2 regions of the Aeribacillus composti genome follow, and region 1 is predicted to be linked to the other one. Evidence: a T-box and tRNA genes for the amino acid it is inferred to sense, from the RefSeq annotation. Region 1 holds a T-box; the other holds one or more tRNA genes.

Evidence for each region. A T-box is a leader RNA that pairs with one kind of tRNA and senses whether it is charged. The one in region 1 lies ahead of ileS (isoleucine--tRNA ligase), so its partner is inferred to be a tRNA-Ile.
Region 2: it encodes a tRNA-Ile, which carries the amino acid that the T-box ahead of ileS (isoleucine--tRNA ligase) is inferred to sense. The anticodon was not compared.

The regions. Positions count from the first base shown of each region.
Region 1 is NZ_CP134501.1:2,309,304-2,317,013, reverse strand. Features, by position in the region: gene sigE (RNA polymerase sporulation sigma factor SigE) at 1-564, shown strand, start outside; gene sigG (RNA polymerase sporulation sigma factor SigG) at 696-1,472, shown strand; gene RI196_RS11155 (YlmC/YmxH family sporulation protein) at 1,568-1,819, shown strand; gene pgeF (peptidoglycan editing factor PgeF) at 1,902-2,729, shown strand; gene RI196_RS11145 (YggS family pyridoxal phosphate-dependent enzyme) at 2,733-3,404, shown strand; gene RI196_RS11140 (cell division protein SepF) at 3,427-3,888, shown strand; gene RI196_RS11135 (YggT family protein) at 3,898-4,161, shown strand; gene RI196_RS11130 (YlmH family RNA-binding protein) at 4,240-5,016, shown strand; gene RI196_RS11125 (DivIVA domain-containing protein) at 5,112-5,621, shown strand; T-box leader at 5,673-5,897, shown strand; gene ileS (isoleucine--tRNA ligase) at 5,950-7,710, shown strand, end outside.
Region 2 is NZ_CP134501.1:2,608,204-2,615,913, reverse strand. Features, by position in the region: gene RI196_RS12730 (MFS transporter) at 1-847, shown strand, start outside; gene RI196_RS12725 (methyl-accepting chemotaxis protein) at 925-2,622, shown strand; gene RI196_RS12720 (DUF1189 domain-containing protein) at 2,675-3,457, opposite strand; gene RI196_RS12715 (Na/Pi cotransporter family protein) at 3,820-5,451, shown strand; gene RI196_RS12710 (DUF456 domain-containing protein) at 5,508-5,990, shown strand; tRNA gene RI196_RS12705 (tRNA-Ile) at 6,047-6,120, shown strand; gene sodA (superoxide dismutase SodA) at 6,259-6,867, shown strand; gene RI196_RS12695 (MFS transporter) at 7,272-7,710, shown strand, end outside.

The sequences.
Region 1 (7,710 bases):
AGCGGCGATAAGGCTGCCCGTTCGATTTTGATTGAACGAAATTTGCGCCTTGTCGTGTATATTGCCCGAAAATTTGAAAACACCGGCATCAATATTGAAGATTTGATCAGCATTGGGACGATCGGGCTAATTAAAGCAGTCAACACCTTTAATCCCGAAAAAAAGATCAAGCTTGCGACATATGCATCTAGATGTATAGAAAATGAAATATTAATGTATTTGCGCAGAAATAATAAAACAAGATCTGAAGTTTCTTTTGATGAACCGTTGAACATTGATTGGGATGGAAATGAACTGCTTCTTTCGGATGTTCTCGGAACAGAAGACGATATTATTACAAAGGATTTGGAGGCTAATGTTGACCGAAAGCTATTAATGCGGGCGCTGCAGCAATTAAATGAACGAGAAAAACAAATAATGGAGCTTAGGTTTGGATTGCATGGCGGAGAAGAAAAAACGCAAAAAGATGTGGCTGACATGCTCGGGATTTCTCAATCTTACATATCAAGATTGGAAAAAAGAATTATTAAGCGTCTTCGAAAAGAATTTAATAAAATGGTGTAATTTTTGCTTGCTAGTCGCATGTATAGCGAAAAATCAACAGCGTGTTCACTCTGAAAAGCTTGTGCATATTTTTCCCCTTCAGGGAGATACTTAACTTAAGACAGCAAGAACTCCTGTAAGGGGGAAACGAAATGACAAGAAATAAAGTTGAAATTTGCGGTGTTGATACTTCGAAGCTTCCTGTTTTAAAAAATGAAGAAATGCGAGAATTATTTAAACAAATGCAAAGTGGTGATTTATCAGCCAGAGAAAAGCTTGTCAACGGAAATTTGCGACTCGTTTTAAGCGTCATCCAAAGATTTAATAACAGAGGCGAGTTTGTCGATGATCTTTTTCAAGTAGGATGTATTGGGTTGATGAAATCTATAGATAATTTTGATCTGAGCCAAAACGTAAAATTTTCTACTTATGCTGTACCGATGATCATCGGTGAAATTCGTCGATATTTGCGAGACAACAATCCGATACGTGTTTCAAGATCATTGCGTGATATTGCCTATAAAGCTTTGCAGGTGCGTGAAAAACTCATGAGCGAAACGTCACGTGAGCCGAAGGCAGAAGAAATTGCTAAAGAGCTGAATGTGCCGCATGAAGAAATCGTTTTTGCTTTAGACGCCATTCAAGATCCAGTTTCATTATTTGAACCGATTTATAACGACGGCGGTGATCCGATCTTTGTTATGGATCAGTTAAGCGACGAGCGAAACCGCGATTCCAAGTGGATTGAAGAAATTGTTCTAAAAGAGGGGATCAGACGATTGAATGATCGGGAGAAGCTGATATTGAAAAAAAGGTTTTTTCAAGGCAAAACACAAATGGAGGTAGCAGAAGAAATCGGCATTTCCCAAGCTCAAGTTTCTCGGCTTGAAAAAGCTGCCATTAAACAAATGACCAAAAATATTCAATAATCATTGGGCCACATTCTTTTGAATGTGGCCCTTTATCATCATTCAAAAAAAAACTCATATACTGATTGTAAAAATACTTGAGGGGAGAAGCCGGCATGATCCATATTTCCGATTTGCAAATAAAAGATGTTGTGAATGTCCATGACGGAAAAAAATTAGGAAGCATTGAAGACGTTGACATCGACTTAAAAACTGGTAAAATTCAAGCGATCATGATCACTAGTCAAGGGAAGGTTTTAGGTTTTTTTGGAAAAGGGGAAGAAATTGTCATTCCTTGGAGGAACATCGTAAAAATCGGAAAAGATGTTATTTTAGTAAGAGTTTCGAAAAATGTTGAAACAGAATAAGAATCGCACGAATTTTGGTTAAATGTTGGCTTAAAGATATGTTAAAATAAAAATAAGAGAATTGTCGAAGAGGAATGGTACAATGAAACATGAACCGTTTCAATTAACAGATGAATCTTTTTTCTCCATACCTGCTTGGGCGAAGCTTCATTCTCAGATTACAGCAGGTTTTACGACGAGAAAAGGAGGATTTTCCAAGAATGGTTTTGCTTCATTAAATTTAGGTCTTCATGTGAATGATGAAAAGGAAACGGTGATCAAAAATCGAAAAATCATTGGGGACAAAATTCGTTTTGATCTACCAAACTGGGTATGTGCCGATCAAGTCCATGACAAACAAATTGTCAAGGTAGTAAATAAACATAAAGGATCAGGGGTTTTTACATATCGTCAATGCATCACTCAAACGGACGGCCTATACACAACGGAAAAAAATATATTACTTTCCCTTTTTTTTGCTGATTGTGTTCCGATTTTCTTTTTTTCTCCAAAAGACTCACTGATTGGCATCGCACATGCGGGCTGGAGAGGGACTGCGAAAAATATAGCAGGTGAAATGATCGACAGTTGGGTTTTGCACGAAGGTGTGCAAGCTCAAAATATATTTGCAGCCATAGGTCCTTCAATCGGCGAATGCTGTTATGTCGTCAATGACGATGTGATCGATGCGATCAAACCTCTTTTTGACAATGAGACGACATTTTATAAACAGCTTGAGAACGGCCTTTATTCTATTCATCTTGCAGAAATCAACAAAAGATTGTTAATGAAAAAAGGAGTGCCGGAACATCAAATCCTATTGACCTCATATTGTACAAGCTGCGATCAAGATTTGTTTTTTTCCCATCGAAGAGATCAAGGGAAAACAGGACGAATGATGGGATTTATCGGTTTGAAGGAGGGATACTAAGCCTTGTCAGTGAAAGAAAATTTAGCACGAATCCAACAGGAAATCGAACAAGCATGCAAAAAATCAAATCGAAAAATAGATGATATCCAAATTATTGCAGTGACGAAATATGTAACGGTAGAACGGGCTATAGAGGCGATAAATTCAGGCATTTTACACTTAGGCGAAAACAGGGATGACGGTTTTTTATCGAAATATAACAGCATTGGGTCAAAAGCTGTCTGGCATTTCATCGGCACACTTCAAACTCGAAAAGTGAAAAATATTATAGACAAGGTGGATTATATTCATTCGTTGGATAGAATATCGCTAGCAAACGAAATTGAAAAAAGAGCAGATCGAACGATCAAATGCTTTGTGCAAGTAAATACATCTGGCGAACAGTCAAAGCATGGTGTGGCTCCTGAACAATGCATTGATTTTATTCAACAGTTGAAGGAGTATCGCCATATCGAAGTTGTCGGATTAATGACAATGGCTCCATTTACAGAAGATGAAGATGAAATCAGAAGATGCTTCCGAAGTTTAAAGCAACTGCAGGAACAAGTGAAAGCACTAAATATAGCGAATGCACCATGTACAGAGCTATCAATGGGGATGTCCAACGACTACAAAATCGCGGTTGAAGAAGGGGCTACTTATCTTCGCATCGGCTCCACGCTAGTAGGTACATAAAACGAAACTGGAGGTAAATCAGATGAGCTTAAAGAATAAATTTAAAAGCTTTTTTGCCCTCGATGATGAAGATTATGAGATTGAAGATATGGAAGCTCCGGAAGAGAAACACCAACATGAACCGATTATGTTCAATCACAACAGCAGCGTTGAAAAAAATGCCGCTTTCGGAAAACAAAATGTTGTAAGTTTGCAAAGCGCCCAAAAATCCACTAAAGTAATATTATGTGAGCCAAGAACGTATTCAGAGGCGCAAGAAATTGCTGATCATCTGAAAAACCGCCGTTCATGCATTGTCAATTTGCAGCGGATCGGGCATGATCAGGCAAAAAGAATTGTTGATTTTTTAAGCGGCACTGTTTATGCGATTGGCGGAGACATCCAGCGTGTTGGAACAAACATATTTTTATGTACCCCAGATAACGTAGATGTCGCCGGCTCCATTTCCGATTTCATGGCAGATGATGAAAATAAAAGGTGGTAGAAATGATTGATGGGGACAATATATAACATATTAAGTTTTTTGCTCGATATTTATTCCTATGCGATTATCATTTATATTTTGATGTCTTGGTTTCCGAATGCAAGGGAAACGTCCATTGGACAATTTTTAGCGGCTATATGTGAGCCTTATTTAGAACCGTTTAGAAGAATCATTCCTCCATTAGGGATGATTGATGTATCTCCTATTGTTGCATTGATTGCCCTGCATTTTGCAGATTATGGGCTGTATGCTCTTTTTAGTATGATTTCATAAAATTCATTCGCCGATTGACATTCGAATTGTTTTGTATGCCAATCGGCTCTTTTCATATCATAATTGGAGTTGTCTCTTATGGAGAGTGTTTATCAGCATTTTCGCAAAGAAGAAAGGGAGTTCATTGACAAAGTCTTTGGATGGAAACAAATTGTGACTGAGCAATATCGGCCAAAATTGACCGATTTTTTAGATCCGCGGGAACAGAAAATCATTAAGACATTGATCGGTGAAAATCCGGATGTTCACGTGCAATTTTTCGGAGGCTATAAAAATGCTGAAAGAAAGCGGGCTTTTTTTTACCCTGACTATATTCAACCGACATTAGATGATTTTTCAATGTTCGCATTTGAAATCATGTTCCCGAAAAAATTCGTGACATTATCACATCGCGAAGTGCTTGGATCGCTTATGTCGCTCGGCTTAAAACGGAGCAAGTTCGGCGACATTATCATTCATGATAAAACGGTGCAAGTCATGGTTGCGCAAGAAATTGCCAATTTCCTGCAGCTGAACTGGAATAAAATTGGAAAGATTTCCGTTCGTTTGAAACAGATCCCATTCGAAGATGTGTTTTCTCATGAAGAAGAAATGGATATTTCTTTGATCACCGTTTCTTCGCTTCGGCTCGATGCTGTTCTAGCAAATGTTTATCACCAATCTCGGCAAAAAATAAAATCGCTTATTGAAAATAGTCTCGTCAAAGTCAATTGGAAAATTGTTGAGGATGCTCATTTTGAAATTGCGGAAGATGATGTGTTATCTGTCCGAGGATTCGGAAGAAGCAAAGTTTTGGCAATTGAAGGGAAAACAAGAAAAGATAAGTGGCGCATTAAGATCGGAATACAAAAATAATATTACAAATGGAAAGATTTTTGCCCATTCTGTCGAAAAATCGTTTATAATTGGATTAGTGTTTTGCGAAAAACATACATATGGAGGTGGAATTTGTGCCTTTAACCCCGCTGGATATTCATAACAAGGAATTTACAAAAGGCTTTCGCGGCTATGATGAAGATGAAGTAAATGAGTTTTTAGATCAAGTGATTAAAGATTATGAAATGGTCATCCGCGAAAAGAAAGAATTGGAATTAAAGGTGAAGGAATTAACCGAGAAGCTGAATCACTTTACAAATATAGAAGAAACGTTAAATAAATCGATTTTAGTTGCGCAGGAAGCTGCGGAAGATGTGAAAAGAAACGCTCAAAAGGAAGCGAAGCTGATCATCAAAGAAGCGGAAAAAAATGCTGACAGAATCATCAATGAAGCACTTGCTAAATCGCATAAAATTGCAATGGAAATCGAAGAGATGAAAAAGCAGTCAAAAGTATTCCGCACCCGTTTTCAAATGCTCATCGAAGCACAGCTTGATCTGCTAAAAAATGATGATTGGGATCACTTAATGGAATACAATGTCGAGCCAATCTTAGGAGAAGAAGCGGAAGAACCGAAAGTATAACTTGACTTTTTTGTTCGTGATTTCATATAATACGAAAATAAAACGGAATATGACAAAACAATGAGAGGGACAGTAGTCCTTTCAAGCCCTTTATGACAGCGAACCGGGGACGGTGGAAGCCCGGGTAAAGGCGAAAGGATGAACATCACCCTTGAGTCCATAGCTGAAACATGCTAGTAGGCTGTGGCGGCCAAGTCCGTTATGTTTATGAGTGGATGTGCATGATTTGTGCGCATCTAAAAGGGTGGTACCGCGAGATTCCTCCTCGTCCCTTAGGGATGAGGAGTTTTTTTATTTTAGTGAACAAATATTATGTGGAGGAATGGGAATGGATTATAAAGAGACGTTACGAATGCCGAAAACAGACTTTCCAATGAGAGGAAACCTTCCGAAAAAAGAACCTGAGATCCAGAAAAAATGGGAAGAGATGGATATTTATGAAAAAGTGCAGGAGCGCACGAAAGGACGGCCTCTTTTCATATTACATGATGGTCCGCCGTTCGCAAACGGGGATATTCATATGGGGCATGCCTTAAACAAAATTTTAAAAGACATTATTGTCCGTTATAAATCCATGAGCGGATATTGCGCACCGTATGTTCCAGGATGGGATACACACGGTCTGCCAATTGAAACAGCACTTTTGAAGAAACAAAAAATCAATCGAAAAGAGATGGATGTCGCGCAGTTTCGAAAACATTGCGAGCAATATGCATGGGAGCAAATTGAGCGGCAGCGCGTGCAATTTAAACGCCTTGGAATTCGAGGCGACTGGAAAAATCCATATGTCACCTTGAAACCAGAATATGAAGCTCAGCAAATTCGCGTCTTTGGAGAAATGGCGAAAAAGGGATATATTTATAAAGGCTTGAAGCCGGTTTATTGGTCTCCATCGAGCGAATCTGCCTTGGCAGAGGCGGAAATTGAATATTATGACAAACGCTCGCCTTCTATTTATGTTGCATTTGAAATAAAGGACGGAAAAAATGTATTAACAGATGGAGAAAAAATCGTCATTTGGACGACTACTCCGTGGACTATCCCTGCAAACTTAGGAATTGCTGTTCATCCTGATTTGGAATATTCTGTAGTGAAGGTTGGAGCTGACAAGTTTGTGATCGCATCTGCCCTGCTCGAAGAAGTGGCAAAAGAGCTGGACTGGACAGAATATGAAGTAGTGAAATCGTTTAAAGGCAAAGAGCTGGAATATGTGGTTGCGAAACACCCGTTCTATGACCGCGATTCATTAGTGATCCTTGGCGAACATGTAACGACCGACGCTGGTACAGGATGCGTCCATACAGCGCCAGGCCATGGGGAAGACGATTTTGTCGTCGGACAAAAATATAACCTAGGCGTATTATGTCCTGTCGACGAAAGAGGGTACATGACAGAAGAAGCTCCAGGGTTCGAAGGATTGTTTTATGATGACGCAAATAAAAAAATAACGGAAAAATTAGAAGAAGTAGGGGCATTGCTAAAGCTTTCATTTATTACTCACTCCTATCCACATGACTGGCGGACAAAGAAACCAACGATTTTCAGAGCAACAGCGCAATGGTTTGCGTCCATTAAAGATTTTCGAGATGAATTGCTGCAAGCAATTAAAGAAACGAAATGGATCCCTAATTGGGGAGAAATTCGCATTCATAACATGATCCGCGATCGAAGCGATTGGTGTATTTCCCGTCAGCGGGCATGGGGCGTGCCAATTCCAGTGTTTTATGGTGAAAATGGGGAGCCGATCATAACAGATGAAACGATTGAACATGTGGCAAAACTGTTCCGCGAGCACGGCTCGAACGTTTGGTTTGAACGCGAAGCAAAAGACCTGCTTCCAGAAGGATTTACACACCCTTCAAGCCCGAACGGCATTTTTACAAAAGAAACAGACATTATGGACGTTTGGTTCGATTCAGGCTCTTCTCATCAAGCAGTTTTAGTTGAACGGGAAGATTTGCAGCGTCCTGCTGATCTTTATTTAGAAGGCTCTGACCAATATCGCGGCTGGTTTAATTCATCGCTGTCTACAGCAGTTGCTGTCACCGGAAAAGCTCCATATAAAGGCGTTTTAAGCCATGGATTTGCG
Region 2 (7,710 bases), 300 kb from region 1:
AGCAGGAGACATGTTTACGGGCGAAAAACGGGATCGAGCTCTTGCCGTTTTAGAAGTGTTCAACGGAACTGCAAAAGTAGCCGCTCCCATTTTAGGGGCTTTGTTAGCCCTTGTAGCATGGTATTTTCCATTCATTCTTTTCCCTATTATTGGAACTCTCTTGCTTTTTTTCATTCTTTTTTTTATAAAGACTTCTCCATCAGGCGAGGAAAAAATATCGCTTCACGAATATGTGCAAAGAATAGCTGATGTGTTAAAGGTGCAAAAAGCGCGATTGTTATCTCTTTACCTGTATGGCGGTACAAGTATGTTTTTGCTTTTTGGGCTGCTGTATTACTTAGCCTATTTAATTGAAGAGTTATATCATATCGATGGATTCTTTAAAGGATTTGTATACTCTTTTCCGTTAGGCGCATTATCTATATCGTCTTATTGGACAGGAAAGCGATTGGACTATGAAAAAAACCGTTTTCTTTTTTTATTGGTAGGGATGTTCATGACGTTTTTATCATTTTTCAGTTTTTTGATTTTTCAACAGTTTTCGCTATTTTTGTTTTTTATCACTATTTCATTTGGTGGCTTAGGTTTTGTGCTGCCGGTTATTAATTCGTTGATTATATCAAGTGTTGATGATGCAGAAAGAGGGATTGTAGTTAGCTTATACGGGATGGCGCGTTTTTTAGGGGTTGCGCTCGGACCGGTTGTTTTTAGCTTGTGGATTGGCAATGAACAGTTGTTGTTTAAGCTTTTATTTTTTATGTTGTCGCTCGTTCAATGTTTACTCCTATACGTATTTAAAAATAATTGGAAAATAGTATGTAGTAAAATATGGAGGAATTTACAATAAAAATAAAAAAACTTTAAATTCCCTTAATAATCTTTTGTCATAATGCTGTTAAGCTTATAAAGGGGGAAATCATAATAGTGAAAAAGAAGAGAAAGAACATGTCGATAGGAGAGCGAATACCTCTATTTGTAAGATTGATTTTGTTTGCGCTCATACTTCTTATTAGTTCGATAACTGTTGTCGGTTATACTGCTTACCAAAAAGCAAGTGAAACAACTTTTAATTTGATAGAGGATCGATTAAAAAGGGAAGTATATATGACAGATATTGCTGCCAGCAATCTTCTGTATGCTTATGTAAATAGCTCTGATGATTTTTTCGAAAGATTTGATAAAGAAGTCGTTCAAAGGCAATCCTCCCAGCTGATTCAGGACGGTTTAAATGCTGACTTTTTTTTCGTTCGAAATGAAAAGGCCACACCATTTTCGGTTAGCGTTAAAACAAAAACTCAAATCCCAGCTGAAATTGTAAAGGAAATAACGAAAAAAAATAGCGGAATTATTCATAAATCTTTCAATGGACAAGATTATACGTTGGCTTTTAAAGAAATGCAGGAATTGAAAGGAATTTTTTTGCTTGCCGTTCCGACAGAAAGTTTTATAAAGCCTGTGCATGAACTAGCTTACAATACAATCTGGATTGGAATAATCAGCGTCCTTTTTATGATGGGAATATTGTTTTTAGCTGTCAGAAGTATGACAAAACCGTTGACGATTTTGAGGGAAAAAATGAGAAAAATGCGTGAAGGAGATATTCAGCTTGATTTAAACATAAATACAAATCTTCCAGAAATCCTTTCGCTCATCAAAAGCTTTAAGCAATTGGCAGGCTATTTGGGGATGATGATTCAAAGGATTAATACCACAACAGAAAATTTGTTTTCGACAGGCCGGAAGCTTAAACACTCTTCTGATGACGTATTAACATTACATACGAATCTTGTTGAAGCGATTGAAATGGTGAAAAACGGTGCGCAGCAAACAGCTTCAAGCTCTGAAGAAAGCGCAAAAGTATTTCATTCCATGAAAAATACAGTTCAAACTGTGCTGGAGAGAATAGAGCGCCTTTTCTCAAGCGCACAAGGCATGAACCGATCAGCCAACACGGGAGAACAAAATATGAGACAGATGATCGAATCGTTAAATCGCTTTGAAAAAGAATGCAAAACTATGTCTAAAACGATCCAAAGTGTTCGAGATCATTCGACGGCGATTGAAAAGGTTGTGGAAATGATATATGCAATATCTGAGAAAACAAAGCTATTGTCATTAAATGCAACAATTGAAGCAGCAAGAGCTGGAGAAGAAGGCAAAGGATTTGCTATCGTTGCTGAGGAAGTCCGAAAATTAGCTGAACAGTCATCCAAAGCGACGGAAGACATAGCACAGTCTGTAAAAATGATGGATGATATTTCTCAGAGCGCTTATCAGCAGTTTAAGCTAATTTTGGAGCTTGTACAAAACCATTTAGAAGTTGCAGGTAAATCGCGGCTTTCATTTGATCAACTGGTAGATGAGATTGGAAAAGTGAATGAAATATTGTCTGAAACAAGACACAGCTTACATACTTTAGATGATTGGCTGCCTAAAATGGAGCAATCTGCTGAAAATTTTTTATCAGTCTCTCAAGAAACGTTTGCCAGTGCAGAGCAAATGCAGTCTGTCGCAAAAGTACAGATGGAACAAATTCGCGAAACCCATGCCATTGGACTAACTTTAATGGAACTGTCCGAATCTCTAAAGTCCACTACAAACAAATTTCAGTTGAAATCATAGTGTTAATAACCCCCTTAAGGCTGAGTTGGAAATTCTGCCTTAAGGGGTTTTTCTATGCAGCTTTTACTGGCTGTTTCGGGCTCGGGATTTCTTTTAATACAAGATATAAAACAGTTATATGTACAAACCAGTTTATATAAAGAGCAAAGGATATATCGATGAGAAAAAAGTTCATAATGGCAAAAAACACGGTTGCAAGCGTGACGCTGTAGGCTGAAATAGTCCAAAGCTGTTTAAAATTTAATCTTTTTCCCATCCTCTGTTTAAACAACAGCCCGACAATAGCTAAAAACGTAATTTCCACAAATTTAGAAGTGGCTGACATCGCAAATAGTGTGATAGATATCACGGGAATGATAATTGGAGCAACTTCAGACAGCTGTTTGATGGCAGATGTCAAATCCTCTTTTGTTATCTCTGTTTCCTGAAAAAAGTTATACTCGAGCTGCTGCATTGCGCCATTGGAAACGAAAACAAATTCATTCGATAAGATGCCGATGACGTTTTCCTGCCATTTCAAGTCATCCCTTGTGAAAGTTCCTTTTGGGTCAAAAATAATTGTATATTGATCATGCTTTGCTTTCACAACCGCATTTTCCTCGGATTTTAAAGTTCCGTTATGAATGGTGAATTCAGGGATTTTTTCATTTATCGTTTGGTCAAGCCCGTTTATAGCATTTACAATAGCTAAGTTTAAATATATGCAATTGGGCAGGGCGGCAAGAAAGGCCAATAAAAATCCATAAAGAATGGGTTTGCCGATTTTTTGAAATCTTGTAAGAGCGATCGTTTTTGGAGAGTATATGCTTTTAAAAAGGAGGACAAATAAATTCATTGATCGAAACACTTCCTTTTATAACATTTCTATTTGATTGTACCAATGAAACAAAAATAATGAAAATAAGTTATATAGGCGATTCGGCAATAAGAATAACAATTGTGAACAAAATGTAAAATTTTTTTGTTAAATTTAAAATATAAAAGTAACATGTGTGGGAGGAACATGTTAAAAATTAATTTTGTTTGCGGGGCATATCGGTTTCGTCCATTATTATAGACAGAAGCTGCAGGAGCCTGCACCGATTGCAAAATAAAAAAATTGGATTTTAAGGAATTTGGTAATGGGAAATGTAAACGTTTCTTTTTCAAAAATGATTTAACCGTTAATATATTTGGAAAAATAAGGAGGTGAAACGAGTGGATGTAGATGTTCAAAAAATATTATTTGAATTTCTTGGCGGGATTGGAATTTTTTTATTTGCGATTAAAAGTATGGGAGAAGGTATGCAAAAATTCTCCGGAGATAAATTACGAGATATTTTGGATAAGTTTACGACAAACCCTATTATGGGTATTTTTGCTGGGATGTTTGTGACAATGTTAATTCAATCAAGCAGCGGTACAACTGTTTTAACGGTTGGTCTCGTTTCTGCCGGCTTCATGAGCTTAAAGCAAGCAATAGGCGTGATCATGGGAGCAAATATCGGAACGACTGTTACGGCATTTATTATCGGATTCGATATCGAAGCTTATGCCTTGCCAATTTTATTTATAGGTTCTGTTCTTTTATTTTTTTCTAAAAACAAAAAAATAAACAGCATCGGGCAGGTGATCTTTGGATTTGGCGCTTTGTTTTTTGGGCTTGAATTGATGGGAGACGGCATGAAGCCGTTAAGATCATTAGAAATTTTTCATGACTTGACTGTCAGCATAAGTGCAAATCCGCTGCTTGGCGTTGTAATTGGAACCGTTTTTACAATCATCGTTCAAAGTTCAAGTGCGACGATTGGGATTTTGCAAATGATGTTTTCACAAGGGTTAATTGATCTCAACGCTGTGCTGCCTTTATTATTCGGTGATAATATCGGAACAACCATCACAGCAGTTTTGGCATCAATTGGAGCATCGATTGCTGCTAAACGGGCTGCTTTGACGCATGTAATGTTTAATTTAATCGGAACGGCAATTTTTCTAATTATTTTACCAATTTTCAAATATTTTATCGAATCATTGCAAGCCCATTTGTATTTAAATCCTGAAATGACCATTGCCTTTGCTCATGGAATATTTAATGTTGTCAATACGATCGTTCAAGCGCCGTTCATCGGTGCACTTGCACTGCTTGTCACAAAAGTTATACCTGGTGAAGATTTAGCGATAGAGTATAAAGCGAAGCATTTGGATCCAATTTTTATTGAACAGTCACCAACCATTGCTTTAGGGCAAGCGAAGGAAGAAGTGCTTCGGATGGGTCAATATGCATCATTAGGGTTAGAGGAAACGAGACAATTTTTGATGACAAATCAGCAGAAGCACGCACAAATGGCGATGCAGCTTGAAGAGGCGATCAATAATTTAGATAGGAAAATAACAGATTATCTCGTATTGATTTCTGGAAAAGATATGTCGCAAAATGATTCACGCCGACATTCCATTTTAATGGATACTGTTCGAGATATTGAACGAATCGGCGACCATTTTGAAAATATAGTGGAGCTTATTGATTATAAAAATAATAATAAAGTCACCATTACTGAGCAGGCATTGGAAGATTTATTGGAAATGTTTGAAATTACCTTGCAAAATGTGAAGGATGCGATCAACGCTTTAGATGATAACGATGTTGTATTAGCAAAAAAAGTATTGAAATCTGAAGAAAAAATCGATAGAATGGAACGCACTTTACGCAAAAAACATATTATCCGCATTAATGAAGGGATTTGTACCGGACAAGGCGGAATAGTATATGTAGATATTATCAGCAACTTAGAACGAATTGGCGACCACTCGGTGAATATTGCGGAAGCTGTTTTAGGATACCGTCAATAATCGTTTCAAGTGGATTAAATTGTTCATTGATTTCTAATTTCTAGGAGGATAAGCAAATGGATGTAATCATTTGGATTTTGATCATTGCTCTTTTTATCTTATCTTTTGTCGGGCTGCTTTTCCCCATTTTACCGTCAGCGTTATTGATTGTAGCAGCCTTTTTTATCTATGGGATTTGTTTTAGCTTCAGCCAGTTAACCATTTCATTTTGGGTTGTTGAAAGTATGTTCATCATTCTTTTATTCCTATCGGATTATTTGGCAAATATGGTAGGAGTTAAACGGTTTGGTGGAAGTAAAGCAGCCGGATGGGGAAGTACGATTGGTTTAATTGCCGGGCCATTTATCATCCCGTTTGTTGGCATTATTTTAGGACCTTTTTTAGGGGCTGTTGCGGCAGAGCTTCTCGTACACCGCAAAACATTTAGCGAGGCTGTAAAGGTTGGAGTCGGTTCTTTATTGGGGTTGTTGGCGAGCACAGTAGCAAAAGGGCTGATTCAGCTGTTGATGATCATTCATTTTCTTTATACAATATTCTAAATTAGCCATTGACTTCAACCGCTATTTAGTGATAATTTACTTATGTGTTTGGAAAAGGACCCTTAGCTCAGCTGGTTAGAGCAGACGGCTCATAACCGTCCGGTCGCAGGTTCGAATCCTGCAGGGTCCATAAAATTAGTCGAATAATGTAACCGCTTTTTTAATTGCACATTAATTGCATCATTTTAATAAGTTTGGTAATCTGAATATGAAAGCTTCAAGGAAGAAAGCATTTAGTACATATTAATCATTAAGGAGGAGATTCATTATGGCTTATGAATTACCTAAATTGCCATACGACTATGATGCATTGGAACCTCATATTGACAAAGAAACAATGACGATTCACCACACAAAACATCATAACACATATGTGACGAACTTGAACGCTGCTTTGGAAGGTCAAACTGAACTTTTATCTAAAAGTGTAGAAGACTTAATCTCTAATTTAGACGCTGTTCCTGAATCTGTTCGTACAGCTGTTCGAAATAATGGTGGAGGACATGCAAATCACAGCTTGTTCTGGACCATCCTCTCACCGAATGGAGGCGGCGAGCCAACTGGAGAATTAGCAGAAGCAATTAACAAAAAATTTGGAAGTTTTGAAGCTTTTAAAGAAGAATTTGCTAAAGCTGCTGCTGGTCGTTTTGGCTCCGGCTGGGCATGGTTGGTTGTAAACAACGGCGAGCTTGAAATTACAAGCACTCCAAACCAAGACAATCCTCTTATGGAAGGGAAAACTCCAATTTTAGGTCTTGATGTTTGGGAGCATGCTTATTACTTAAAATACCAAAACCGTCGTCCTGAATATATTGCAGCGTTTTGGAATGTTGTGAATTGGGACGAAGTGGCAAAACGCTACAGCGCTGCAAAATAAACTGTTACAAGAGGCTGAGATATTCGAATCTCAGCCTTTTTTTATTTGGCGCGCCCAGCTAAGCTGTTATCTGCTAGTTGGTGCAAGTCCAACTCGAGTAAATGCCAGGACGCTCGGTAGCTGACAGGCAACTGGTGGAGAAACTAGACCTTGAAATCAACACAGAAAAATCCAAACTGGTCAGCCTATGGGACGACACAAACGGATTTGACTTTCTGGACAGCCCCTTGAAATCAGTTTTCTACTCTACTATTTTTTGGAAATGACTGACATAATTTGCGTTTCAGCGGTTTCTGTGCATTTTTTTGAGGTTGATCACTGAAAGGTAACGAAAACACCTTTCTTTATACATAACTCCCCTTTAGCTAGGAAAAATAGTAGTAGCAAGTAAAGGGGAGTTTTATATGATAAACGTCAAAAAATGGATTGGATCAAGAAAAACAGACCATGATTTAATGCTGCTGTTGATGATCGGCGGTTTTTATTCATTAAGCATTGCACTTTCGAATACGTTCGTAAATGTTTATTTATGGAAACAGTCAGGGGAATTGATTGATTTAGGATTATACAATTTATTTATTGTCATTTTTCAGCCGCTTGCTTTCATTATTGCTGGGAAAGTATCCAAAAAAATTGATCGAGTCGTTGTACTTCGCCTAGGAGTGTCCTTTTTAGCCGCATTTTTTCTAACCGTTTTAGTTTTAAAAGATCAAGCTGTCAACTACATGTATTTGTTAGGTGCAATCATTGGCATCGGCTACGGTTTTTATTGGCTGGCCTTTAATGTGTTGACATTTGAAATTACTGAACCGGAAACACGGGACTTTTTTAATGGCTTTCTTG